2 regions of the Methylocystis sp. JR02 genome follow, and region 1 is predicted to be linked to the other one. Evidence: predicted binding sites of a transcription regulator. Region 1 holds the regulator's gene; the other holds the start of a gene.

Region 1 (7,661 bases):
CTTCTGAAGGTCGCGCAGAACTCGCAGGTGACGCCGATGCGTCCGTCGTCGCCGACCATGTCGGCGCGCTCCTGCGGCGTGAAGCTTTTCAGCAGCCGCTCGATGCGCTCGGTCGAGCAGCGGCAGAATTCTTCGAGCGCGCGCTCGTTGAACACTTTCACGCCACGCTCGTGGAACAGCCGATAGAGCAGCCGCTCGCCGGAGAGCGAGGGGTCGACAAGCTCATGGTCTTCGAGCGTCCCGGCGAGCGCCTGACCTTCCATCCAGGCGTCGTCCTGCTCTTCCAACGCCATCTCGCCATCGTCGGGAGCGTCGCCCGGGGCCAGATCGCGCACGCGCGCGCCGGCCACAGGCAGATATTGCAGCAATAATCCGCCCGCCCGCCAGCTTCGCCCCTGCGGCGTCACCACTTCCGCGACGGCGAGGCGCACGAAGGAGGGGATCTGCTCGGACTGGCGGAAATAAGTATGCGCCGCCTCGGCCAGGCTCTCGCCCTCTAATGGCACAACGCCCTGATAGCGCGCGGCGTCTTCCTCGCGTTCGATCGTCAAGGCGAGATGCCCGCGCCCCAGCAGCGCCGCCGGCGCGGGGTCGGTGATTTCGGCGAGGCGCGCGGCGTCGAAGCGGGCGAAGCCGCGCAGCTTGCCCGGCGCGTCATAGTCGACGACCAGCATATCGACCGGGCCGTCGCTGCGCGTCTGCAACTGGAAACGGCCATGCGACTCCAGGATCGAGCCGAGCAAGGCCGCAAGCGCGATGGCTTCGCCGAGCAGGCGCGCCACCTGCGGCGGATAGTCATAGTGATCGAGGATCGCGTCGACCGTCGGCCCGAGCCGCACGAGACGCCCGCGCAGATCGAGCGCCTCGACCGCGAAAGGCGTCACGCGATCGTCGCGCGCCTCTTTCGAAACCGGACGGCTCGGCGCCTCCTGCATCAATAAATTCCCGGCGCGAGGCACCAGGCGAGGACGCCCTTCTGGGCGTGGAGGCGGTTCTCGGCCTCGTCGAAAACCACCGATTGCGGTCCGTCCATGACCTCGTCGGTCACTTCCTCGCCGCGATGGGCGGGCAGACAATGCATGAAGATGGCGTCCTTGGCGGCGGCGCGCATGAGTTTGGCGTCGACCTGATATGGCGCGAGAACCCTGCGACGGAAGTCCTCGTCCTCATCGCCCATGGAGACCCAGCAATCCGTGATGACGGCCTGCGCGCCGGCGACGGCGGCGTAAGGGTCGGCCGTGACGTTCATCGCGCAGCCATTGGCCTTGGCCCAATCGAGGAGGACTTGCGGCGGCGCGAGTTCGGGCGGGGTCGCGACATTGATGGTGAAGCCGAAACGCGCGGCGGCGTGCACCCAGCTCGCCAGCACATTGTTCGAGTCGCCGACCCAGGCGACCGTGCTGCCGTCGATGCGGCCGAGGCGCTCCTCGAAGGTCAGCAGATCGGCCATGATCTGGCAGGGATGCGAGAGCTTGGTCAGCCCGTTGATGACTGGCACGCTCGCGTGGCGGGCAAGCTCGGTCAAATCTTCATGCGACAAAATGCGGATCATCACCGCATCGACGAAGCGCGACAGCACGCGCGCCGTATCGGCGATGGTTTCGCCGCGGCCGAGCTGCATCTCGCCGCCGGTGAGCATGATCGTCTCGCCGCCGAGATCGCGCATGGCGATATCGAAGGAGACGCGCGTGCGGGTCGATGGCTTGTCGAAAACCATCGCCAGATATTTGCCGGCGAGCGGGCGCTCTAGGGGCGGCACGCCCTTCACGCGCTTGGCTTTCAGGGTTTTGGCAAGCTCGAGGATCTGGCGCAGCTCTGGGCCGGGAAGATCGCAGATATCCAGAAAATGACGCGGCCGCGTCATGGTGTGCGCGGTCATCATGCCGCCCCCAATTGCTCGGCTTTCGCGGCGAAACGCGCGCAGGCCCGATCGAGGCGGTCAAATGCCTCCGATATATGGCTCTCGTCGATAATGAGCGGCGGGAGCAGGCGAACGACATTGTCTCCGGCGATCGGAAGGAGGAGCCCTTCCGCGCGCGCGGCGGCGGCGAATTCCCCATTGGGAACGCGCGTCTTGACGCCGAACATGAGCCCTTCGCCGCGAATGGCCTCGATCACGCGCGGATGGCGGTCGTGCAGCTCGGCGAGGCGCTGGCGCAGATGGCCGCCCAAGGCGGCGACGCGCGCCAGAAAGCCCTCGGCAAGAACGACGTCCAGCACGGCGGCGCCCACTGTGGTCGCGAGCGGATTGCCGCCGAAGGTCGAGCCATGCGTGCCGAGCGTCATGCCTTTGGCCGCCTCTCGCGTGGCGAGGCAAGCGCCGAGCGGGAAGCCGCCGCCGAGCCCCTTGGCGAGCGCGACAATATCGGGCGTGACGCCGGAGTGCTCGCAGGCCAGGAATTTTCCGGTGCGGCCGACGCCGCATTGAACTTCGTCCAGCACGAGCAGCAGGCCGCGCGCGTCACACAAAGCGCGAAGCTTGCGCAGGAACTCATGCGGGAAGACGCGCAGGCCGCCCTCGCCCTGCACGGGTTCGAGCAGCACGCCAGCGGTTTCCTCGGTGATCGCGGCTTCGACGGCCGCGAGATCATCGAAGGGAACCTGGTCGAAGCCGTCGAGCGGCGGGCCGAAGCCGTCGAGATATTTCGGATTGCCGCCGGCGGCGATGGTCGCGAGCGTGCGCCCGTGAAAGGCGCCTTCGAAGGTAATGAGGCGGTAGCGCTCCGGCTGGCCATTCGCCGCATGATATTTGCGCGCCGTTTTGATGGCGCATTCCACGGCCTCGGCGCCGGAATTCACGAAGAAGACCGTTTCGGCGAAGGTGACGGCGACAAGGCGCTGCGCGAGACGCTCGGCCTCGGGGATGCGGAAGAGATTGGAGACGTGCCAGGGCTTTTCAGCGGCGGCCTTGAGTGTTTCGACGAGATGCGGGTGGTCATGGCCAAGCGACAGCACAGCGACGCCTGAAGCGAAATCCAGGTAGCGGTCGCCGTTCTCCGCGAACAGCCATGCGCCTTCGCCCCGCGTAAAGGCGACGTCGGCGCGCGCATAAGTCGGATAGAGCGCAGATGTCAAAATTATGCTCCAAGCCAACAGATCCGCCGTTTGGCGGTCGGGCCAAAAAACAAAGCGCCGCCCTTTCGGGGCGGCAGTTTGAGAAGGCGATTTTATGCGGGCGCGCTGTTTCGGTCAAATCCTAACGTCGCAGCCAACTTGGCTGGCGCGCCAGAGGCGTTTTTCGTTCCAATTCCGGCGCGGAGTGAGTCGTCGCGGCAACACTCTGCGCACAAAGCGCTCAGAAAGGCTGTGCAGAACGCGCCCTTTGGCTTGCCAGCGACTCTTGCCCGTGATTCAAAGGTTTTGTTAAGTTTTTCCCGCCGGCGCGGTAGCGTTGTTTCCGCCTGGCGTCCCTCGAGTTTCGATGCGCGCGACGTCGCCGCTGGTTCGCTCCGGCGCAGCGAGGGTTGGTGGATTCTGTCCGGTTGCGCGCTCGAACCGGCCGCTTGGAGGTCAAAATGTCTTGGACCGATGAACGCGTCGAGCTGCTGCGTAAGCTTTGGAGCGACGGTCTCAGCGCGAGTCAGGTCGCAGCGGAGCTTGGTCCCGGCATCACGCGCAATGCGGTGATCGGCAAGATTCACCGTCTTGGCCTCGCCGAGCGCGCCAAGACGGCCAGCGCGCCGCGACCCCGCGCCGCAAAGCCGGCGTCGCGCCAGGCGGCGGTTTCCGCCCCCGTGGCTGCGGCTCCGCGCGTCGGCGGGCACGCCGTGCACGGCAATGTCGCCCTCGCCTTCGCGCCCGAGACGGTCGTGGTGGCGCGCGTGACGCCGGATACGGAAGTCGTCGTCCCGATGTCCGAGCGCGTGACGATCATGGAGCTGCGCGAGTCGATGTGCCGCTGGCCGATGGGCGATCCGACGTCGCCCGAGTTCCGCTTCTGCGGCGGCAAATCCCCGATCGGCGGCGGGCCCTATTGCGCGCATCACGCCCGCATCGCCTATCAGCCGGCGCAGGATCGCCGTCGCGCGCGCGATCAGCTCAGGGCGCCGCGTTACGCCTGATAAAGCTCGGGCGCGCGATCGGCTGCGGCCGACGTCACTCCCGGCCGAAGGTCTCGTCGAAGGAATAGCCGGAGCCGCGCACGGTGCGGATCGGGTCTTTTTCGCGGCCGCGGATGAGCGCCTTGCGAAGCCGGCCGACATGCACGTCGACCGTGCGCTCGTCGATCTCCGCCGACATGCCCCAGACGCTGTCGAGGAGCTGGGCGCGGGTGAAGACGCGCCCGGGCTTCTCCATGAAATATTCGAGCAGCCGGAACTCGGTCGGGCCCAGATGGATTTCACGCCCCGAGCGGCGCACGCGGCGCGTCTCGCGGTCGAGGTCGATGTCGCCCAGCGTCAGCTTGGAGGCGACGCGCTCCGGCCGGGCGCGACGCAGCAAAGCGCGCACGCGCGCCATCAGCTCCGGCGTCGAGAACGGCTTCACCACATAGTCGTCGGCGCCGACCGATAGCCCACGCACGCGCTCGGCCTCCTCGCCGCGCGCCGTCAGCATGATGATCGGCATGTCGCGCGCGGTGTCGCGCGCGCGCAGGCGCCGGCAGATTTCGAGGCCCGAGACGCCGGGCAGCATCCAGTCGAGCAGCATCAGGTCGGGCGGCGACTCCGCGATGCGCAGCTCGGCTTCGTCGCCATTATCGACATGCTCGACCTGATAGCCTTCGGCCTCCAGATTATAAACCAGCAGAGTCGCGAGCGGGACCTCGTCCTCGACGACGAGAATCCTCGGGGCGCGGTCGCTCTTGCCATCGCGGGCGCCGGTCGGCGCGGTGGTCGCGTCACTCATGCGATGCGTCGCCCCCTGCGCCCAGAACGCCCGGCCGCGCCTTGGGGCGCTCGAGCGGCATGGATTCGCCTGTCACGAGATAGACGATCGTCTCGGCGATATTGGTCGTGTGATCGCCGATGCGCTCGAGATTCTTCGAGCAGAACAGAAGATGCGTGCAGAAGGAGATGTTGCGGGGATCTTCCATCATGAAGGTGAGAAGATCGCGAAACACCGAGTCTTCCAGCGCGTCGAGATCTGCGTCGTTCATCCAGACGGTGCGGGCGCGTTCCTCGTCGCGCAGCGCATAGGCGTCGAGCGCGTCCTTGAGCTGCGTCGCGGCGATTTCATGCATCGACTTCAAGCCGACGATGGCGCGCGGCAAACGCGCCTCAGAGGCGATCTTGAGCGTGCGCTTGGCGATGTTCTTGGCGAGGTCGCCGATCCGCTCGATGTCGCCGGAGATGCGGATCGCGGCGATGCATTCGCGCAGATCGATCGCCAGCGGTTGCCGCCGCGCGATCGTCATGACCGCGCTTTCTTCGATCTCACGCTGAAGCGTGTCGAGCCGCGCGTCGCTTGCGACGACTTGCTTTGCGAGCTCGACGTCGAGGTTGGACAGCGCGTCCATGGCCTCGGCCAGCATTTTTTCGGCAACGCCGCCCATCTCGGAGATGCGACGTCCCAGCGACTCGAGGTCGCGGTCATAGGACTTGACGGTGTGGTCAGTCATCGCTCGTTCCTTAAATGAGCTTCAGCCGAAGCGGCCGGTGATGTAATCCTGCGTGCGCTTTTCTCTCGGCCGGTTGAAGACGTCGTCCGTGTCGCCGAATTCGATGAGCTCGCCCAGATACATGAATGCGGTGTAGTCGGAGACGCGCACCGCCTGTTGCATATTATGGGTCACGATCGCGATCGTGTATCTCGTCGAGAGCTCCTCGATCAGCTCTTCGACCTTCGCCGTCGAGATCGGATCCAGCGCCGAGCAGGGCTCGTCGAAGAGCATGACCTCGGGTTGCACGGCGACGCTGCGGGCGATGCACAGGCGCTGCTGCTGGCCGCCGGAAAGGCCGAGCCCGCTCGCCTGCAGCTTGTCTTTCACTTCGTCCCAGAGCGCCGCGCCGCGCAGCGCCTCCTCGACGCGAACGTCCATATCGGCGCGCGACAATTTCTCGTAGAGACGGATGCCGAAGGCGACATTCTCATAGATCGACATCGGGAAGGGCGTCGGCTTCTGGAAGATCATGCCGACGCGGGCGCGCAGGGCGTTGAGGTCGATCGCCGGATCGAGGATGTTCTCGCCGTCGAGCAGCACCTCGCCCTCCGCGCGCTGGCCCGGATAAAGGTCGTACATCCGGTTCAGCACGCGCAGCAACGTGGATTTGCCGCAGCCCGACGGGCCGATGAAGGCTGTCACCTTATGGGTGTGCAGCGACAAGGACACGGATTTCAGCGCGCGGGTGGCGCCGTAGTAGAAATCGAGGCTGCGAACCGAGATTTTGGTCGCGGACTGGTTCACCTGAGCGAGGGCGTTCATTTCGATTTTCTCCGGCCGGCGCTCAGCGCGCGGGCTGTGATCGACAGGGCGAGAACGGCGAAGGTGATCAACAGGGCGCCCGTCCAGGCAAGCTGCTGCCAATCTTTGTAGGGGGACAGGGCGAACTGGAAGATGACGACCGGCAGGCTCGCCATCGGCGCGTTGAGGTCGCTGCTCCAGAATTGGTTGTTGAGCGCGGTGAAGAGCAGCGGCGCGGTTTCACCGGAGACGCGCGCCACCGCGAGCAGAATGCCCGTGACGAGACCCGCCTTGGCGGCGCGATAGGCCACCTTGCCGATGACGAGGGCGCGCGGCGCGCCGAGCGCGCTCGCGGCTTCGCGCATCGAGCCCGGCACCAGCAGCAGCATGTCCTCGGTCGTGCGCAGAACCACCGGTATGACGAGCAGCGCGAGGGCGACCGCGCCGGAGATGCCGGAGAAGTGCCCCATCGGCCCGACGAGCAGCGTGTAGACGAAGAGGCCGATGACGATCGACGGCGCGCTGAGCAGGATGTCGTTGATGAAGCGCACGACGATGGTCAGCTTCGAGTAGCGGCCATATTCCGCCATATAGGTGCCGGCGAGCATGCCGAGCGGCGCGCCGATGGCGACGCCGATGATGGTCATGACAAGCGAGCCGGCGATAGCGTTCAGGAGGCCGCCCTGGCTGCCGGGGGGCGGCGTCATCTGGGTGAAGACGGCGGGAGAAAGTCCGCGAATCCCTTCGTAGAGAAGCGCGGCGAGGATCAGCAGCAGCCAGGTCAGGCCGAAGATCGCGGCCCCCCAGGCGAGGCTGGTCGCCATCGAATTGCGCCGGCGGCGCGTGGCGTAGAGCGACATGACTCGGGCTCCTTAAGCCGACTTCCGCTCGATGCGCATCAGCATGTAACGCGCGATCGCCAGAACGATAAAGGTGATGACGAAGAGGATCAGGCCGAGCTCGATGAGCGCCGATGTGTAAATGTCGCCCACGGCCTCGGTGAATTCATTGGCGATGGTCGCGGAGATGGTCGTCCCCGGCGCGAGCAGCGACGGCGAGATTTTGTGGGCGTTGCCGATGACGAAGGTGACCGCCATCGTTTCGCCGAGCGCGCGGCCGAGGCCCAGCATGACGCCGCCAATGACGCCGACGCGCGTGTAGGGCAGAACCACATAGCGCATCAATTCCCATGTCGTGCAGCCGACGCCGATCGCCGCTTCCTTGAGGACCGGCGGCACGGTTTCGAAGACGTCGCGCGAGATGGAGGCGATGAAGGGCAGCACCATGATGGCGAGAATGAAGCCGGCGGTCAGCATGCCGA
Region 2 (7,661 bases), 1.6 Mb from region 1:
CGCCGCTCCGGCGGGAAGCCGGGCGACGCCCTTCCCTCGATGTTAGCGTAATCCGTTTGAACGGCAAGGGTGCGACAATCAGTCATCTATGCGGCTTCGCACCATGGCTGGCCGCGCGTTTTTCCCCTCGAAACCGCCTGGACGCCCGGGGGCGCAGGGGAAGTCGAGGGCTCCTGGCACGGCGCTTGCGCTTTTCGCAACCGCACAAAAAAAGCCAGAACCGGCGGCGCAGCCGTCATTGCGCGGCAAAGCGACGAAGCGATCGGTTGCGACGCGGCCCTGATCGCTCCGCTCGCAATGACGGATCCGGGGCGTTTCCTGGCGAGGGGCGCGACGCCAAGCCTCTTCTCTACTTTCCATTAATCCTCGCGCCACCTTAACAAGAGTTCATCCAGGCGCGCCTTGCCACCCAAATCGGGCCAAGCCATATTGCACTCAGCCATAATGGTTGAGGCTACGAGCGATGGTCGGAAATCCGTCCCCGCCGGCCTTGGGAGATCGAGAGGATCGCTATGTCATATTACGACCGCAACTCGAACTTCGGCTACGGCCGCGGGGTCGCCCGGTCGACCACGGCCGAGATCGACGAAGGCCTGCGCGGCTATATGCTGGGCGTCTACAATTACATGACGCTGGGCCTCGCCGTGACCGGCCTCGTGGCGCTGGGCACCTATATGCTCGCGGAGCCGCAATTCGTCGGCGGCAAGCTGGTGGCTCTGTCGTCCTTCGGCCAGGCGCTCTATCTCTCGCCGCTGCGCTGGGTGGTGATGCTGTCGCCGCTCGCTTTCGTCTTCCTGATCGGCGCGCGCGCCCAGACCATGTCGGCGGCGACGGCGCGTAACCTGTTCCTCGCCTTCTCGGCGTTGATGGGCCTGTCGATGTCGTCGATCCTGCTGGTCTACACCGGCGTATCGGTCGCCCGCGTCTTCTTCATCACGGCGGCGGCCTTCGGCGGCCTCAGCATCTACGGCTATATGACGAAGCGCGACCTCTCGGCCTTCGGCTCCTTCCTGGTCATGGGCGTGTGGGGGCTCGTTATCGCCGGCCTCGTCAATTTGTTCCTGCACTCCAGCGGCCTTCAGTTCGCGCTGTCGATCCTGTCGGTGCTGATCTTCTCGGGCCTCACCGCCTGGGACACGCAGAACATCAAGGACATGTATTACGAGGGCGACGGTTACGAAGTGGCGCAGAAAAAGAGCGTCTTCGGCGCGCTGTCGCTCTACCTCGACTTCATCAACATGTTCCAGTCGCTGCTGTATCTCTTCGGTCAGCGCAACGACTGACGCTCTGAGGCGGCCTAAGCCCGATCCGGAGAAGCCCCGCGTAAGCGGGGCTTTTTTTGCCTATTCCGCGCCGACGATGCGCAGCCCCTTGTCGAGCACGCGCAAAACGCGCGCGAGGTCGTGCCCACGCCGCATGACGAGCCCGCCGGCGGCGATCACCGCATAAGCGCCCTGCTTGCGCGCCAGCTCGGGATTTTTTTCGATTCGATACAGCGGCGCTTCGCTGGTCCGCCGGAAAATCGAGAAAACCGCTTTGGCGGGCGTGAAGTCCAGCGCGTAATCGCGCCACTCGCCGGCGGCGACCTTGGCGCCGTAGAGATTGAACAGGGCGTTGAGCTCGCGCCGGTCGAACGAGACCTGCGCCGCCGCCCGGTTCTCCGCCCCCTTCGCGTGGTCCCCCTGCCCCGAGCGTCCGGAGCCGCCCACCACCACAAAGGCTGGGCGGGAACGGCTGGGCTCCGTCGTCTCCGACTCCGCCATGCATGTTCTCCAAGCTTGCCATTATGTTCGCGCGATGCGGGCTGCGGGGCAAGCGTTGTTTGTCATCGACGCGACATATTAAGGGCTCTCGGGCCTTAACCTCAGCATCTACAGTCATTAATCACAATTTAGCCTGCATTGGGCCCCTTGCGCGTCAAACGGCTAGCCCAATATTTCTTCTCATTGCCGCGACCGGCTTCGGCGCGCTTTTCCGGTTTTCGTCAGCCCCCCAGCCCCCCGGGATCGCGCGTTCTCAAGTCGCAACAGGTCCGGTGATGACGGGCCGGCCGGGAGAAATCCCGCGCCGGCCCTGTCTTTTGACCGCTGTCCCCTTGCAATTTTTGGACAAATGCCAAACTCAAGCAGCGCGCCGCAAGGCCGCCCATTTTGCGTTTTTAATCAGGACTCCCGCGCCGGAGCCTGACCCATTTGGAGCACTCATGACCAAAGACGCTGTCACTGCCGAAGCGCCGCAAGCCGCTCAGTTCGGCTTCGAGGCCGATGTCGCGCAGCTTCTCGAGCTGATGACGCATTCCGTCTATTCGGAGCGCGAGGTTTTCCTTCGCGAGCTTATTTCGAACGCCGCCGACGCCTGCGAAAAGCTGCGCTACGAATCACTCTCCGACGAGAGGCTCGCGGCCGAGGCCGGCGCGCCGCTGGTCACCATCGCGCTCGATAAGGAAAAGCGCCAGCTCACCGTCGCCGACAATGGCGTCGGCATGTCGCATGACGAGCTTATCAGCGCGCTCGGCGCCATCGCCAATTCCGGCACGCGCGCTTTTCTGGATAAGCTCGGCCAGGAGGGCGCCGGGGAAGGCGCGTCGCTGATCGGCCGGTTCGGCGTCGGCTTCTATTCCGTCTTCATGGTCGCCGATCTGGTCGAGGTCGCGACGCGGCGCGCGGGCGAAGACCAAGCCTGGCTATGGTCGTCGCAGGGCAAGGGAACCTATTCGATTGCGCCGCTCGCGCTCGACGACGCGCCCAAGGTCGGCGCGCGCGTGACGCTGCATCTCAACGCCGAATCCGACGAATTTCTCGAGCCCTGGCGCATCGAGAGCATCGTGCGCGAACATTCCGGCGCGGTCTCGACGCCGATCGACCTCATCGAGGAGCCTGGCAAGGAGCCGCGCCGAATCGCCGACGGTCAAGCGCTCTGGACCAAGCCGAAGTCGGAGATCACCGAGGAGCAGTATACGGATTTCTACCGCCAGCTCTCGGGCTCCTTCGACGAGCCGGCGCTGACGGTGCATTGGCGCGCGGAGGGCCGCACCGAATATACGGTGCTCGCCTTCGTGCCCGGCTCGCGTCCTTTCGACCTCTTCGAGCCCTCCCGCAAGAGCAAGTCGAAGCTTTACGTGCGCCGCGTGCTCATCTCGCGCGACGTCGAGCTTCTGCCAGCCTGGCTGCGTTTCGTGCGGCTCGTGGTCGATAGCGCGGACATTCCCCTCAATGTCTCTCGCGAGATGGTGCAAAAGAGCCCCGTCATCGCCTCGATCGGCAAGGCGGTCGCGACGCGTCTCCTCCAGGAACTCAAAAAGCTCGCTGAGAACGAGCCCGAGAAATTCGCGACAGTGTGGGAAAACTTCGGCTCTGTGCTGAAAGAAGGCCTGCACGAAGACCCGAGCCGCCGCGACGATCTCTTCGCGATTGCACGGTTCACCTCGACGAAATCCGACGGCGAGACGCGCACGCTGAAAGATTACGTCGCAGATCTGCGCGAAAATCAGACCGCGATTTATTACATCACCGGCGACGATGCGACGCGTCTGGCGACGAGTCCCCAGCTCGAAGGCTTCCGCGCGAGAGGCGTCGAGGTTCTGCTGCTCGACGACGCCGTGGACGCCTTCTGGGTGACGAACGCGCTTGGGTTCGACGGCAAGCCATTCAAATCCGTGACCCAGGGCGCGGCGGACATCGACGCCATTGCCCTGCTCGACGAGAGCAAGGAGGAAACCCCGCCGGCCGCCGATGTGGGCGATCTCGTCGCCGCGCTCAAGGAGACCTTGTCGGACGCCGTCGAGGACGTGCGCGTCTCGACGCGGCTGACCGAAAGCGCCGCCTGTCTCGTTGCGTCCGAAAAGGGCCTCGACCGGCAGCTTGCGCGCATTCTCGCCGAAACCGGACAGAAGGGGCTTTTCGGCAAGCCCGTGCTGGAGATCAACGCCAAGCATCCCGCCGTCGCGGCGCTGGCGGCGAGCCTGCGTGAGAAGGGGCGAGAGGGCGCGGCCGATGGGCTGCATCTCCTGCTCGATCTCGCGCGCGTCGCCGACGGCGAGGCGCCTGTCGATCCGGCGGCCTTCGCCAAGCGTCTGTCGGCGCTGATCGCCAAGGTCGCATAGACATGGACATGCGCCGCGACCCAGCGCCATTCTCCGCGATCGAGAGGCAACCCTCGCGCGCGGAGGCCATTGCGCAGGTCGCGGCCTATCTGAGCGATAGCGGCGTTGAGGCCGCGCAAGCCCAGGACGACGCGCGGGCCTTGCTGCGCGCGGCGGCGGGGCTTTCGCGCCTGGAGCTGGCGATGTCTCCCCAGGCGCCGATTACCGACGACGAAGCCGACCGGCTTTCGCGACTGGCGGCGCGCCGCGCGGCGCGCGAGCCGGTCTCGCGCATTCTCGGGGAGCGCGGCTTCTGGACGCTCGACCTCGTCGTCTCTCCTCAAGTTCTCGACCCGCGCCCCGATACGGAGACGCTCGTCGAAACCGTTCTTGCGCTTACCGACAAGCGCGACGCGCCGCTTTCTATTCTCGATCTCGGCGCAGGTTCGGGGGCGATCACCTGCGCTTTGTTGAGCGAATTGCCAGCGGCGCGCGCCGTGGCGGTCGATCTCTCGCCTTATGCTTGCGCGGCGACGGCCGAAAATCTCGCGCGTTGCGGCTTCACGGACCGCGCCGTCGTGGTGCGGGGAAGATGGGCCGAATCGCTCGCCGGTCCCTTCGACGTCATCGTCTCCAATCCGCCCTATGTGCGCGCCGGCGATATTCCCACCCTCGATCCGGAGGTCAGGCTCTATGATCCTGCGCTCGCGCTCGACGGCGGGCGGGACGGACTCGATTGTTACCGCGAGATTGTCGCAGATGTTGCGCGATTGCTGAAATCCGACGGACTTGTCGCATTCGAGGTCGGCTCGGATCAGGCGGTGAGCGTTGCTTCCCTCCTTGGCGCGAAGGGTTTCGCCATTGCGCGGGTAGGCAGAGACGCGGGCGGCCACGAGCGCGTCGTGGCTGCGCGTCCGGCTCAGCCGTAGACGTGACATATTCGCTACAGTGCACTCGATTTTAACCGTAGAACGCGACGCCGCACTTGGCTCGGGGGGATGCAGTCTCTATAGTCTGAACTATATCAGCTAAACGAAATCGAGATGGGGATCTCGACAATTCCGGGCCCGCCTCGCGAGCGACGCCTCAGGACAGGCCGGCAAAGGCTGGCGTGTAAGCTGCATGATCCCGGCGGAGTAAAACCACGCTGATCGTCACGGCGCGCCTCCTTTGAAGATGCGCGGCCATCGATGTCCGCTTGGTTGACATGTTAGGCGACCGCGCCGAGAGGCCAGGCGAGTCGCCGAGCGATACAGGGAATCGCGCAGGGCCAAGCGGCAGCAACAGGATCGATGACGGCGCGGTCAATGGCCGGCCTCCGATCCGTCGATACGCAGCGCCTGCGGAGCGATCCAAACGAACTTCCTTCGGCGGAAGGAACGGCACGGCGCGACCTGCCATTTGCATCATTTGCGCATGAATTGCGCGAAGCTTTCGGGGGAATTATGAGACCAGGACAAAACAAGAGAATGCGGGGGCGCAGCGGCCGGAAAGGGCCGAACCCACTGACGCGCTCTTACGAGTCGAACGGTCCAGACGTCAAAATCCGCGGCACCGCCCAGCACATCGCCGAGAAATATTTGCAGCTCGCGCGCGACGCGCAGTCCTCTGGCGACACGATCATGGCCGAGAGCCTGTTGCAGCACGCCGAGCATTATTTCCGTCTCATCGCCGCCGCGCAGCTCGCGCAGCAGCAGGCGAGCGGCTACGGCCGCCCGCAAATGGAGGCGGAAGTCGAGCTGGAGGACGACGACGATTTCGCCGCCCTGCCCGATCGCTTCGCGCCGCTCTCCGAGCGCCTGCCGCAGCCGGTTTATCAAGGGCAGCCGCAGCAGCAGCCTTTCGCGCCGCAGCAGCCGCAGCCGCAACCCCATTACGCGCAGCAGCAACCCCAGCCGCAGCCCTATGAGGAGCGGCCGATCGGCGACATGCGCGCAGAGCGGCCGGAACGCCCGGAGCGGCCCGAACGGCCCGAGCGTGCGGATCGGCAAGAACGCATGGAGCGGCCAGAGCGGATGGAGCGGCCAGAGCGCGGCGAGCGACCGCCGCGGCCCGAGCGCCCGCCCTTCCGCGAGCGCAGCGCCGAGGGTGAGCCGCGTCGCTTCGAACGCGGCCGCGACCGCCGCTTCCAGCGGCCCGAGGCCAGTGACGAGCCGCCGCCCGGCCTGCCCTCCTTCATCACCGCGCCGCCCGCGCGCGCGCCTGTCGCCGCCGAGGGCGAGGCGCCCGAAACCGGCTTCGCGCCTGCCGAGCGCCCGCAGGCGCGCGAGCACGAGGGGGTGAATTTCCACCTCAATCCGCGCCGCCGCCGCCGTCCGCGCGCGCAGCTCGACGAAGCCGCCAGCGAAGCTCGCGAGGAAGCGACGCAGCCGACCGAGCTCCCGCTCGAGCCGGACCGTCTCTGAGCTTCATCGAAACCAAAAGAGCCGCCTCAGACCGAGGCGGCTCTTTTCTTTTTCAAAGGCGCGTCAGCTCTTTTTCATACGAAATCCGTGAGATCGGTTCTCCCGACGCTCGCGCAGCGAGTGATCGGGAATCCAGAGCAAAACCTGCGTCGCTTTTGTGGCTCTGGATTCCCGATCGGGCCTTTGGCCCGTCGGGAATGACAAGCGCCAATGCGAGCTATTCAAACGGAAACGGTATCAGAGGAGCGTCAGAGCATCGCCGACCGCCACGCGTCCGCCCTTTTCGACGCGGGCATAGACGCCGCAGTCGACGTGGCCAAAATTCTTTCTCAGCGTCTGCACGACATCCATGTCCCGCCGCCCCGTGCCGGGCTCGACGCCCGTCGCCGCGCAACGGTCGGTCATCTTCAGCACTGAAAGCGTCGCGTCGCCGATCTTCAGCGTGCGCCCCGGCCAAGCGGCTTCCGCCCAAGCGTCTGCGCCCTCGATATAGAGATTGCCGCGAAAGCGCAGCGGATCGACGCGGGTCCCTTGCGCCTTCTCGATCTCTGCAACGCTTGCGAGATTGATGAGCGAGACGAAGCCCGATTTGGAATCGGTGAACCGAAAACCATCGGGCGCCTCGAGCAGCTTCACCGGCCCGCGGATTTGTGCCTCATCGACATAAGCGCTCAGAAACGCCTCAATCGCCGTACGGCCCTCTGGCGTGCGCAGATTGGCGCGCACGGCCTCACGGCCGCCCTCCGAGATCGCAAGCGTCCCGCTGTCTTCGTCGTAGCGGGTGGCAAGCCCGGCGAGGGCGCCATTCTTCATGAGCATGAGAAACTTGATCTTGGGCTGATGCTCCGGCGCGGCCGGGTCGAAACCCGAAGGCCCGTTCTCCAACGCGAAGAGCCGGTCGCAGGGGAAATAACCGTCCGTCTGGAGATCGGCGGCGCGCAGCGGCTCCGGCGAGAGGCCCTTGACTGGATAGCGGTAGAGTTGGGCGAGGCGCATGACGACTCCGGCGCATGAAAACCGGCCGCAAGTCACGGCGAAGAGGCGCCGTTGTCAAGCGAGCCCGCGGCGTCGGGGCGACAATCTCCAGCTCCGGCAGCGGGATTGCGCTCTCGAACGGGCGAACCAGATAGCATCGAGCGAGCGTAGGGACGAATGCGTGAAGTCCCTGCGCGAAA

What was found. Region 1 encodes PhoB, which activates phosphate uptake and scavenging genes when phosphate is short. Its sites were predicted from a motif close to TGTCATNNANCTGTCAT; they were not measured.
Region 2: a site for PhoB is predicted at 1,824-1,840, ahead of QNA11_RS07355 (DUF2794 domain-containing protein). Genes of this name have one in related genera too.

Annotation. Positions count from the first base shown of each region.
Region 1 is NZ_JASIRC010000001.1:3,168,276-3,175,936, reverse strand. Features, by position in the region: gene QNA11_RS15120 (Hsp33 family molecular chaperone) at 1-935, opposite strand, end outside; gene argF (ornithine carbamoyltransferase) at 935-1,879, opposite strand; gene QNA11_RS15110 (aspartate aminotransferase family protein) at 1,879-3,075, opposite strand; gene QNA11_RS15105 (GcrA family cell cycle regulator) at 3,516-4,061, shown strand; gene phoB (phosphate regulon transcriptional regulator PhoB) at 4,096-4,845, opposite strand; gene phoU (phosphate signaling complex protein PhoU) at 4,838-5,557, opposite strand; gene pstB (phosphate ABC transporter ATP-binding protein PstB) at 5,579-6,361, opposite strand; gene pstA (phosphate ABC transporter permease PstA) at 6,358-7,200, opposite strand; gene pstC (phosphate ABC transporter permease subunit PstC) at 7,213-7,661, opposite strand, start outside.
Region 2 is NZ_JASIRC010000001.1:1,520,168-1,527,828, forward strand. Features, by position in the region: gene QNA11_RS07350 (Bax inhibitor-1/YccA family protein) at 513-1,283, shown strand; gene QNA11_RS07355 (DUF2794 domain-containing protein) at 1,344-1,763, opposite strand; gene htpG (molecular chaperone HtpG) at 2,204-4,102, shown strand; gene prmC (peptide chain release factor N(5)-glutamine methyltransferase) at 4,111-5,010, shown strand; gene QNA11_RS07370 (DUF4167 domain-containing protein) at 5,551-6,486, shown strand; gene QNA11_RS07375 (MOSC domain-containing protein) at 6,724-7,482, opposite strand.